3 regions of the Streptomyces sp. P5F9 genome follow, and region 2 is predicted to be linked to each of the others. Evidence: riboswitches for the same ligand, from Rfam matches in the RefSeq annotation. Region 2 holds a riboswitch; each other region holds the start of a gene.
The links. Region 2 has a riboswitch for cyclic di-AMP ahead of AC31A1_RS13010 (M23 family metallopeptidase). Riboswitches for the same ligand answer to the same signal wherever they lie in the genome.
Positions count from the first base shown of each region.

Region 1: linked by a shared signal. The riboswitch ahead of AC31A1_RS28575 (C40 family peptidase) and the one ahead of AC31A1_RS13010 (M23 family metallopeptidase) in region 2 are both predicted to bind cyclic di-AMP.
Region 3: linked by a shared signal. The riboswitch ahead of AC31A1_RS20910 (transglycosylase SLT domain-containing protein) and the one ahead of AC31A1_RS13010 (M23 family metallopeptidase) in region 2 are both predicted to bind cyclic di-AMP.

Region 1 covers NZ_JBXVPZ010000207.1:824-4,729, forward strand. Annotated here, with positions in the region: gene AC31A1_RS28565 (helix-turn-helix domain-containing protein) at 1-861, opposite strand, end outside; gene AC31A1_RS28570 (ATP-binding protein) at 1,074-1,532, shown strand; gene AC31A1_RS28575 (C40 family peptidase) at 1,618-2,091, opposite strand; cyclic di-AMP (ydaO/yuaA leader) riboswitch at 2,095-2,273, opposite strand; gene AC31A1_RS28580 (hypothetical protein) at 2,613-2,921, opposite strand; gene AC31A1_RS28585 (ATP-dependent Clp protease proteolytic subunit) at 2,929-3,564, opposite strand; partial or broken gene AC31A1_RS28590 (AraC family transcriptional regulator) at 3,879-3,906, opposite strand, start outside.
Region 2 covers NZ_JBXVPZ010000058.1:15,964-19,869, reverse strand. Annotated here, with positions in the region: gene AC31A1_RS13015 (M16 family metallopeptidase) at 1-1,380, shown strand, start outside; cyclic di-AMP (ydaO/yuaA leader) riboswitch at 1,595-1,754, shown strand; gene AC31A1_RS13010 (M23 family metallopeptidase) at 1,768-2,523, shown strand; gene AC31A1_RS13005 (GntR family transcriptional regulator) at 2,712-3,407, shown strand; gene AC31A1_RS13000 (HPr family phosphocarrier protein) at 3,628-3,906, opposite strand, start outside.
Region 3 covers NZ_JBXVPZ010000123.1:5,620-9,525, reverse strand. Annotated here, with positions in the region: gene AC31A1_RS20925 (carbohydrate ABC transporter permease) at 1-80, shown strand, start outside; gene AC31A1_RS20920 (LacI family DNA-binding transcriptional regulator) at 283-1,311, shown strand; gene AC31A1_RS20915 (HAD family hydrolase) at 1,418-2,224, shown strand; gene AC31A1_RS20910 (transglycosylase SLT domain-containing protein) at 2,333-2,812, opposite strand; cyclic di-AMP (ydaO/yuaA leader) riboswitch at 2,816-2,987, opposite strand; gene AC31A1_RS20905 (CocE/NonD family hydrolase) at 3,251-3,906, opposite strand, start outside.

The DNA.
Region 1 (3,906 bases), on a different contig from region 2:
GTCACCTATCCCGGCGATGTAATCCGACGAATCCTCGGGCGAAAGGGCGTGGAACTGAAGGGTGTTGAAGGCCTCGCTGTAGGCCTCTAGGTCTTCTTTCCGTTCGAGGTAGAGGCTACTCGTCAAGTGGTCTAGAACAACCACGTCCAGATCAGAAGTGCTCGGAAAGGAGAAGATAACGAAAGGCCCGGTGATGCCGATGTGTGCTCCTGCGGCGAACGGCAGTACCTGAAGCCTCACTTGGGGCAGTCTGGCCGCCTCCACGAGCCGGTCCAGCTGACGTGCCATCACCCCTGGCCCGCCGACCTCGCGCCGCAGCACCGCCTCGTCGAGGACCACGCTCAGGGCCAGCGGCGGATCCGCGCGCAGCACGTCCTGCCGGGCCAGCCGCACCTGCACCAGCGCGTCGAGCCGCTCGGGGCCGTCGTTGTCGAGGCCTCCCACGGCGGCCCGGGTCACCGCGCGGGCGTACTCGGGCGTCTGCAGCAGTCCGGGGACCACCGAGGTCTCCAGGGTGCGGAGGGTGCTGGCCTGTGACTCCAGACTGATGAAGTCCCGGTAGGCGGGCGGCAGTACACCGCGATAGGCGTGCCACCAGTGGTGCCGGCCACCTCCGTCGTCGGAGCCGGCCAACACGAGCAGCATGTCCCGAAGTTGTGGGTCGCCGGCCTGGTAGGCGTCCAGGAGTAACCGGACGTCGGGCGCTTTCACGCCACTCGCGCCCGTCTCGATGCGGCTCACCTTCGACTGGTGCCAGCCGACCAGCCGGGCCGCCTCACCGCTGGTGAGCCCCGCCTCCGCACGCAATGCGCGCAGTTCCGCGCCCAGTTTCCGGCGGCGCACCGCGGGACCGTACTGCATGGGTTTCTCCTTACTCCTTCCGAGCCGCCCAAATACGGTCTGGGGTCGCAGAGTTCACCGCTTCGAGCGACAGATATATGCATATCTTGGTGGATCGGCACCGTTGGCGACGCGGTAATGGCAGTCTGGCGAAGAAGCACCAGTCCGGGACCGTACTCGAACCATCCGCTCCGTGTCGGACACCGGTCCCGCGGGAAAGGGACGACCGCGCCATGGCAGACCATCTGGAAGCATCCGTCACTCTGCCGAGCGATCCCGCCTCGGTCTCCGCCGCCCGCACCTACGTCGTCGGGACCCTGGTGGAATGGGGACTTCCGGCGGACACGGAGGTCGCCGACACCATCCGCCTCATCGTCTCCGAACTCGCCACCAACGCCGTACAGCACACCTTCGGGCAGTCACCCACCTTCACGGTGGACATCGAGCTGGAGCGTGACGAACGGCTCCACATCGGGGTCACCGACAGCCATCCCCGGTTCCCGAAACGCCTGCCGGCCGCCGTCCAGCAGGACAACGGCCGGGGCATGGTGATCATCCGCTGGCTGACCGCGGAGTGCGGCGGCAAACTCAAGGTCCGGCCCACCCTGGAGGGCGGCAAGACGGTCTCCATCGAGGTGCCCTGGACGGTACCGGCCCGGCCGGTGACCGCCGCGGGCCAGCAGGAGCCGTAGAGAACCATGCCGAACGCCTCTGGACACCCGAGGGGGTGGCGGTCCGTCAGGAGACCGCCACCCCCTCGGGAGTTTTCAGCGCAGGTCAGCTGACCCGGCCGTACCAGACGCTCTTGGTCCAGATCTTCTGCAGCCTCACCACGTCCCCGGTCTTCGGGGCGTGCCAGATCTTTCCCTTGCCGGCGTAGATGCCGACGTGGTAGACGCTGGAGCCCGAGTGGAAGAAGACGAGGTCCCCGGCCTTGCGGCTCTTGGCCGAGATGTGGTGGGTCTTGTTGTACTGCTGGGCCGCCGTACGGGGCAGTTTCTTGCCCGCCTTCTTGTACGAGTACAGCGTGAGCCCGGAGCAGTCGAAGCGGCCCGGTCCGGTGGCCCCGTACCTGTACGGGGCGCCCTTCTTGGACGCCGCGACCTGGAGTGCCTTCGTCGCGGGTGTCGCGGCCGCGGCGTCGGATGCGACGCCCGGTATCACGACGGAGCCGCCAACAGCGGCGATGGCGAAGGCCGAGGCCGTACCGGCCCTGACCATCAGCGACGGGACACGATTGAGCGCAGTCATGCGCAACCCTTCGTCAGCCGCCTGTGAAGGATGACCTGTCGGATTCGGGCTGACAAAGTTGCCCGGCCGCTGACGCGGCTTCACCCCAAGGGCTGCTCGACCCGGTCATGGCGTGACCGTCCCGGCGACCCGTCGTGCTGGGTCCTCCACTCCTGCCGATGCAATCCTGTCGACCTGTCATCCGGGCGGCGGCAGGACTCGGCGTCCGCCCGGATCGCCCCGCCGCTGCGGCGGGGTCTTGTCGTCAGACAGGGATCTTCACCTATGAATGTCCGAAAAGCCCAACGGAACCGGGGATTTGTGGGGTTACTCACCACTCACCCGTTCGGGTGGACACCCCCGTGTTCGAAGGGGCGTCGAGGGGCGCCAGGCCCCCGGACCAGCACCGGAACACTTCAGGCGGCCCCCGGGCTACGCGTGTTGCGCAACCCGGACGGCCGCATGGACGGAGAAGCGACTACGCCGATCGGGGGTACACCGTTCGGCCGGTTTGGACGCCGCCCGAGGCGGCTGTGTCTCCGTCAACTGTCGGAGGGCGCGGGCAGGGTGACGCGCGCCGTACGGCGCTCCCCGTCCAGCACGCGCAGCGCCCGCGCGAGGGTGGGAGCGTGCAGTTCGGTCTCGCCCCGCCGGTGCATCAGCGCCAGCGCGTCCCGCAGCTCGGCGGCCCTGGCCACAAGTGCCTGAGCGGCCCTCAGACCACGGTACGTGTCACTGTTGTGCGCCGGGTTGATACGGCCGAGCAGGTCGGCCACATCCAGGTAACGGTCGATCAACTCGCCCTCGGCGCGCGTCAGTGCGGGCAGCGGCGGCAGTTCCGGCGGCAGCATCGTCGGCTCACTCCCCGTCCGGCTCGGTGAGCGAGGTCTTGCGGGTGGTCACGATCCGGTCCACCAAGCCGTATTCCAGGGCCTGTTGGGCGTTCATGATCCGGTCCCGCTCGATGTCCGTGCTCACCTGCTCCACCGTCCGGCCCGTGTGCAGGGCGAGCAGTTCCTCCAGTTGGACCCGCGTACGCGCCAACTCCTCGGCCTGGATGGCGAGATCACTCGCCTGACCCTGGATCGGCTCGGGGAACGAGGGCTGGTGGATCAGCACCCGCGCACCCGGCAGCGCCGACCGCTTGCCCGGCGTGCCCGCCGCCAGCAGCACCGCCGCGGAGGTGCCGGCCTGGCCGAGGCAGATCGTCTCCACGTCACACGTGACGAACCGCAAGGTGTCGTAGATCGCCGACATAGCGGTGAACGATCCGCCGGGCGAGTTGATGTACAGCGAGATGTCCCGGTCCGGCGCCTGGTATTCGAGGTGCATGAACTGGGCCATCACGTCGTTCGCCGAGATGTCGTCGATCGGCGTCCCGAGAAAGACGATCCGCTCCTCCAGCAGCTTCGAGTACGGGTCGAGGGTCCGGTGGCCCGCGCTGGTGCGCTCGGTGAACTCGGGCAGGACGTGGCGGGCGGACGGTCGGGTCATGGGTACCCCTCCTTCGGCGTCTGTAAGAAATGTACAGGACGTACGTGACGTTATGATGGGAGCGGATTCTAGTGATCAAGTAAAATGCCCAGCTCGGAGTGTCTTTTTTTGCTCCCTGTGGGGCTCGTGTCTCACATTCCTGTCACCGTTTTGACGGCTCTCTGGCGGGAGCGTTGTCGCCGTTGCATTCGGCAACTGGCCTGTGGTCCTCCCATGGCCACCCTGATCTGCGAGCCTGTCGCGACTCGCCGCGGTAGGAGCGTCCGTCAATGGGTGTGGGCGGCCCGGCTGGACTGCCTGAGCCTTGACAGGCCCGCAGGTACGACGACCGTGCCTGCTCGG
Region 2 (3,906 bases):
CTCGCCACGATGGAATTCCACCCGCAGCCGCAGGCCGGCGAGGCCAGGCCGTGGGCCTTCCCGGCCCCGGAGCGCGGGACGCTCGGCAACGGCCTGACCGTGCTGCGCTGCCACCGGCCCGGCCAGCAGGTCGTCGCCGTCGAGGTGCTCCTGGACGCGCCTCTGGACGCCGAACCGGCCGGCCTGGACGGTGTCGCCACGATCACCGCGCGGGCCTTCTCCGAGGGCACCGACAAGCACTCCGCCGAGGAGTTCGCCGCCGAGCTGGAGCGCTCCGGCGCCACCCTCGACGCGCACGCCGACCACCCGGGGCTGCGTCTGAGCCTGGAGGTCCCGGCCTCGCGCCTGGCCAAGGGGCTCGGCCTGCTCTCCGACGCGCTGCGGGCACCCGCCTTCGCGGACAGTGAGATCGAGCGGCTGGTCCGCAACCGCCTCGACGAGATCCCGCACGAGACGGCCAACCCGTCCCGCCGCGCGGCCAAGGAGCTCTCCAAGGAGCTGTTCCCGGCGACCTCGCGCATGTCGCGTCCGCGCCAGGGCACCGAGGAGACCGTCCAGAAGATCGACTCCGGGGCCGTACGCGCCTTCTACGAGCGGCACGTCCGCCCGGCGACGGCCACTGTCGTGGTCGTCGGCGACCTCACGGGCATCGACCTGGACGCGCTCCTCGCCGACACCCTGGGCTCGTGGACGGGCTCCACCGCGCAGCCGCGTCCCGTGCCGCCGGTGACCGCCGACGACACCGGGCGGGTCGTGATCGTGCACCGCCCCGGCGCCGTCCAGACGCAGTTGCTCATCGGCCGCGTCGGAGCCGACCGGCACGACCGCGTGTGGCCCGCCCAGGTGCTCGGCACGTACTGCCTCGGCGGCACCCTCACCTCCCGCCTGGACCGCGTCCTGCGCGAGGAGAAGGGCTACACCTACGGTGTGCGGGCGTTCGGCCAGGTGCTGCGTTCGGCACCCGACGGCACGGGCGCCTCGATGCTCGCCATCAGCGGCTCCGTGGACACCCCGAACACCGGTCCCGCGCTGGACGACCTGTGGACGGTGCTCCGCAGGCTCGCCGAGGGCGGACTCACCGACGCCGAGCGGGACATCGCCGTACAGAACCTCGTCGGGGTGGCGCCGCTCAAGTACGAGACCGCCGCGGCCGTCGCCAGCACGCTGGCCGACCAGGTCGAGCAGCACCTGCCCGACGACTACCAGGCGACGCTGTACCAGCAGCTCGCCGCGACCGGCACCGTGGAGGCCACCGCGGCGGTCGTGAACGCCTTCCCGGTGGACCGTCTGGTGACGATCCTGGTCGGCGACGCGGAGCAGATCAAGGCGCCCGTGGAGGCTCTCGGCATCGGTGAAGTGACCGTCGTCGCGGCCGAGTAGACGACCCGTAGCGAGCCGACGAGCGGCACGCGCGCGTGGGGGCCCTGGTGACTGAAGAGTCACCAGGGCCCCCTAATGTCCGAATTGGGGGAGAGGTTGCCCGTCTGCCCTGTGGCATGTGCAACAAAACCCGTGATCCGTTTGGGGATTGAAAGTGGCCCGCCTTAGCGTCGGTGCGGCTGTCCGTCAGGCACCGCGCCGCACTCGCGGCACCGGACAGTCATCGCCGAGTCCCCGTACGGCGCGAGCCAGGGGAGCCGGGGACCCACGTCCCTGGGGTGAATCGGACGCCCGCGCGCCCAGCGAGGGTGTCCGTAGGAGACCTTCCTGCTCCGAACCCGTCAGCTAACCCGGTAGGCGAGAAGGAAGGAAAGGACCAGCCACTCCATGGCGTTCACCCGCGCCACCGGGAAGCACCGTCGCCCGAGCCGGACCCACCGCACCACCGTTCGTGCCGCGAGTGTCGCGGCTCTCGCCACCTCCGGCGTCGTAGGCACCCTGGCCGCCGCCCCGGCGTTCGCCGCGGAGCCCGCCGCCGAGCAGACCGGTCTCACGCCCGTCATCGCCATCGGTGACTCCGTGGCCGACAAGATCGACGCCCAGGCCGTCGCCCAGCAGCAGGCCGCGGACGAAGCGCTGGCCAAGGAGGTCGCCCGCGCCAAGGCCGCCGCACTGGCCAAGGCGGAGCGCGAGGCAGCGGTACGCGCCGCCCGCGCCGCCGAGCGCAAGAAGCTCAACACCTTCGTCGCGCCGGTCACCGGCTCGTACGTCTCCACCGGCTACAAGACCGGCGGTTCCCTGTGGTCCTCCGGTGCCCACACCGGCATCGACTTCCACGCCTCGACCGGCACCTCCGTGCACGCGGTCGGCTCCGGCACCGTCGTCGAGGCCGGCTGGGGCGGCTCGTACGGCAATCAAGTGGTGATCAAGATGGCTGACGGCATGTACACCATGTACGGCCACCTGTCGTCCATCGGCGTCTCCGTCGGCCAGACGGTCACCCCGGGCCAGCAGATCGGCCTCTCCGGAGCGACCGGCAACGTCACCGGCCCGCACCTCCACTTCGAGGCCCGCACGACCGCCGAGTACGGCTCCGACGTCGACCCCGTCGCCTACCTCCGCAAGCACGGTGTGAACGTCTGACGGCGCACCGCCGCACTTCCCGAAGCCCTGGCCCGCGCGGCCGGGGCTTTCGGCGTTTCCGGAGCCCTCCTGTCCAAAAAATATCCATGGATTCCGGCCCGCCATCGGAAATTCCCGCTCATTGCAATAGAGTCACGGAACACACGTCAATCGTCGACGTTTCACGGGGATTAAGGCGGAGGTCGGACATGCGTATTCCGGCGCACTCGGTATGCACGGCGATCCGGGACGACATCGTCGCCGGTGTCTACGAGCGCGGCAGCCGCCTCACGGAGGAACTCCTCGCGCGCCGGTACGGGGTCTCGCGCGTCCCCGTCCGGGAGGCCCTGCGCACGCTGGAGGCCGAGGGATTCGTCGTGACCCGGCGGCACGCGGGCGCGTGCGTCGCGGAGCCGACCGAGCAGGAGGCCGCCGACCTGCTGGAGATGCGGATGCTGCTGGAGCCGCTCGGCGCCTCGCGGGCCGCCCAGCGGCGCACCGAGGCCCACCTCAAGGTGCTGCGCGGCCTCGTCAGGCTGGGCCAGGAGCGCGCCAGGCGGGGCAACAGCGAGGATCTGCGCTCCCTGGGCAGCTGGTTCCACGAGACGCTGGCACAGGCCTCCGGAAGCCCCGCGCTGACCTCGATGCTGACCCAGCTGCGGCACAAGATCGCCTGGATGTACGCGGTGGACGCCCCGGCCAACCCCGTGGAGTCCTGGGCCGAGCACGGGGCCATCGTGGACGCGGTGGCGCGTGGCGACAGCGAGCGTGCCCGGGCGATCACCGCCCTGCACACCGAGCGCGCGGGCACCGCGCACCGGCTGCGCTTTCCCGGCGGCGCGAACGGCACGGACCGTGTGAGGACTTCGCAACCTCCCGTAAACATGTCGGGCCTGCGGCATTAACACGGGCGCCGTATACAAAGAGAGGCTAATTCGCGGGGGATTATTTATGCTGCCCACAAGTGGAATTGCGAAGGGCTCGCCCGGTAATTCGGACGAGCCCTTCGAGGTTGCGTGCAGTGTTTTGCGGCGAAAAGCACCGCAACCATCAATTGAGGAACCCTCACGGCGCGCAACCACCTCCGCGAGAGCGGCGCCGGTTCAGGCGCAAAGGGGGGCGTGCTCAGACGGTCTCGGGGAGTTCCTCAAGACCTTCCGCGACCAGCTTCGCCAGTCGGTCGAGGGCCGCGTCCGCGCCCTCGGCGTCCGACGCGAGGACGATCTCCTCGCCGCCCTGGGCGCCCAGGCCCAGAACCGCGAGCATGGAGGCCGCGTTGACGGGGTTGCCGTCGGCCTTGGCGATCGTCACGGGGATACCTGCGGCCGTGGTGGCCCGGACGAAGATGGAGGCGGGGCGGGCGTGAAGGCCCTCCGCCCAGCCGACGTTGACGCGGCGCTCAGC
Region 3 (3,906 bases), on a different contig from region 2:
TCCTGCCGCTGATCGCGCTGTTCCTGGTGATCCAGCGGTTCTGGTCCCTGGACCTGCTGAGCGGATCGGTCAAGGCGTGAGCGCTCCGCTAGAAGCGCCGTGATGGGCAGTGGCTCGTCCGCGGCGCCGTCGTGGCTGGTCGCGCCCACGCGGCGGTAGCGGCAAATCAAACACAGCCCCGCGCCCCTTCAGGGCGCGGCCTGACCGCTGCCGACTTCCCACGACCTGCCCAGGAACCGGGCGACCCCCACAGCCGACCGCCCCCCACCACGAACGAGGAACATGACCACCAGCTCGAACGGCCGCCGCAAGCCGCCCACGATCCACGACGTGGCCCGCGAGGCGGGCGTGTCGCGGGGCACGGTCTCCCGGTTCCTGAACGGCGGCCACTACGTCTCACCGGCCGCCCGCACCGCGGTGGAGACGGCGATCAGGAAGACGGGCTACGTCGTCAACCGGCACGCCCGCTCCCTGAGCACCGGACGGTCGGACTCGGTGGCGTTCCTCCTCACCGAGCCGCAGGAGAAGTTCTTCGAGGACCCCAACTTCAATGTCCTGCTGCGGGGTTGCACCGAACACCTGGCCCGCCACGACATTCCACTGCTCCTGATGCTGGCCTCGTCGAAGGACGAACGCCGTCGCCTGACCCGGTACATCACCTCGGGCCACGTGGACGGCGTCCTCCTCGTCTCCAACCACAGCGGCGACCCGGTGGCGGCCGAACTCCGGGACGCGGGAATCCCGTTGGTGGCCTGCGGCAAGCCGCTGGGCACCGCCTCCAAGTACAGCTACGTCGCCGCAGCCGACCGCGACGGCGCCCAGGAGATGGTCCGCCACCTCATCGCGGCCGGCCGCCGCCGAATCGGCATGGTCACCGGCCCGCTCGACGCCCCCGGCGGCCCCGACCGCCTGGCCGGCTACCGAGACGTCCTCACGGAGGCGGGCCTGCCCCATGACCCGACCCTGGTGGTGGAGGGCGACTACCGCCGCACGGGCGGCGAGGAGGCAGCCCGCAGACTCCTGTCCCAGGCCCCGGACATAGACGCGGTCTTCGTAGCCTCCGACCTGATGGCCCTGGGAGTCGTCAACACCCTTCAACAATCCGGCCGTTCGGTCCCGGATGACATCGCTGTCGGAGGCTTCGACGACTCGGCGGCCGCCACGTCCATCACTCCGGCCCTCACGACCATGCGCCAGCCCTACGACCGCATCAGCGCCGAGATGGTGCGCATGCTGTTGGCCCAGATCGCAGGCGAGGACACGGCGGGCGTGATCCTGCCCACCGAACTGGTGATCCGGGAGTCGGCATAACCGCCGTAACTGTCAAACCAACCGGAACACCGGTCAACGCATGTGAAGGCAGGAGCCGTCCGGTTCGTGTCGAGTCGGTGGGGCGTTCTATCCGTATTCTCTGATCATGGCCGCACCCCTCGCATATGCACTGATCGCCACCGACCTGGACGGAACGCTGCTGCGCGGCGACGACACCCTCTCCGACCGGTCTCTCGCCGTACTGCGGCGGGTGGCGGCGGCCGGTGCCCAACACCTCGTCGTCACCGGCCGGCCGGCCCCGAGGGTGCGGCCCCTCCTGGACGACCTCGGCTCCAGGGGGCTCGCGGTGTGCGGACAGGGCGCGCAGTTGTACGACGCCGGCGCGGACCGTCTGCTCTGGTCGGTCACCCTGGACCGGGAGTTGGCGGAGACCGCGCTCGGCAAGATCGAGGCGGAAGTGGGCCAGGTGTACGCGGCGGTGGACCAGGACGGCGTGGACGGCCTGACGCTGATCGAGCCCGGCTACTTGATGCCGCACCCGACGCTCCCCGCAGTACGGGTGGGCAAGCGCGACGACCTCTGGTGCGAACCCATCAGCAAGGTGCTGCTCCGTCACCCCGCCCTGGAGGACGACGAGTTGGCCTCCACGGCCCGCTCGGTGGTCGGTTCCCTGGCCTCGGTCACCATGTCGGGCCCCGGCACCGTCGAACTCCAGCCACTCGGCATCACCAAGGCAACGGGCCTCGCCCTGGCCGCCCGCCACTTGGGCCTGACCCCGTCCGACACCATCGCCTTCGGCGACATGCCGAACGACATCCCGATGTTCGACTGGGCAGCCCACGGCGTAGCGATGGCCAACGCCCACCCCGAACTCAAGGCGGTCGCGGACGAGGTGACGTCGTCGAACGAGGACGACGGAATCGCGCTGGTACTCGAAAGATTCTTCAGCTGAGTTCTGAATGTCCCCGAAGGGGCGCATTCAGGGGCGCGGGGAACTGCGCGACCAGCCACGACGGCGCCGCCACTCAAAACACAACCGTCGTGGCTGATCCAACAGTTTCTAGTAAGCCCCGTACACGTTGTCGATGGACCCGTACACCGCCGCCGCGTAATTGCACGCAGCCGTGATGTTCGCAACCGGGTCATACGGATCAAACGAAGTCCCGGCCACGTGATACGCGTTGAACGTCGGGTCGATCACCTGGAGCAGCCCCTTCGACGGCGTACCGGCCGCCGCGTTGGAGTCCCAGTTGTTGATCGCGTACTGGTTACCGGACGACTCACGGATCACGTTCCGGTAGATCCCGTTGTACGTACCCGGAATCCCCTTCTGCGCCATGATCGCGAGCGACTCCCGGATCCACCCGTCAAGGGTGTTGGGGTATCCGGCGAGCGTGGTCGAGGCGGCGGTGGTCGACGTGGTGGCCGCGGACGCGGTGGTCGCACCCACGACAGGCAGCGCGAGGATCGCGACACCGGTACCGGCGACAACGACACGGCGGACGAGGCGGGCGCGGCGGGACTGAGCGGTTGCAGGCATGACGAGGTTCCTCTCCGTCGCCTGCGAGGTGAGCTGTCGGGTTCGGGCTGGGAGGTGCCCGGCCAAGCCCTTGCGGACGTGACTTAACCCCAAGCCGTTCCGGTCGCGATGACCGGCCCGGCGACTTACCTGGTTCCCCCGCTCCTGCCGTGCGAGAAGTTCGTGACTGGGATGCCGGGCGGCGGCAGGATTCGGCGTTCCGCTCGACAGGCCGGGAAACTATGCGAGAGCACATGTCCGGAACAAGTGGCGGAATCACATCTAACCCCTATTGACCTTGGTCTGAGGCGTATGGGGCACTTGATCCTTTGCGCGAGCCAAGGGTCAACTGTCAAATGCCGTAAGGGAGAACGCGGGCAGACCGGGACACAGGTCACGCACAGAAACGCGTGACCCAACTCACGGCAGGATTAAGAACGGCAAATCGGGCATTCGCCCTCAACTGGCAGTTCTTGGAATCCTTTTCTCCCATGTGCGGTGGAAGATCACTTCTTTGCCCTCGGTGCAGATGACCTCATTGGCGGTAATAAAGTCCGTTTCGTCGCAAGTAATCTCCGACCGTGTACGCACGCTCGTGTCCCACCCCAGCTCCGGCCGGTGCAACCGGATCGACCACTCGGAGAGCGTGCGCGCCGACAAGGGGTCGGACTCGTCGATCGTGTACGTCTCCAACGCGTCCTCGGTGAACTCCAACCCGTCCGGATACACGCGCGTGCCGCCGTACCGGGGGTCCACCTCCAGCCGCCACTCGCCCTTCGCGACGTCCCGCACGACCAGCCGCTCGGGCCGCGGTTCGTCCAGGGTCGCCGGGTAGTTGACCCCGAGCGGCTCGGCCTCCTCGGGTTCGTCGAAACGAATGTCCTCCGTCAACTCCTGCTCCCGCACCGGGAGTTCGAGCGCACTACCCTCCGGGTCCAGCGTGAACCCCGCCGAAGACTCCGGCTGCGGCCAGATCCACGGCCAGTACGCCGACGACACCGCGAGCCGGATGCGATGCCCGGGCGGGAACGCGTGCCCGATGCCGTTCAGCTCGAAGGTGACGTCCTCGGTGGTGCCCGGCGTCCACGGCACCGCCCGGTCCCGCCCGTGCCGCG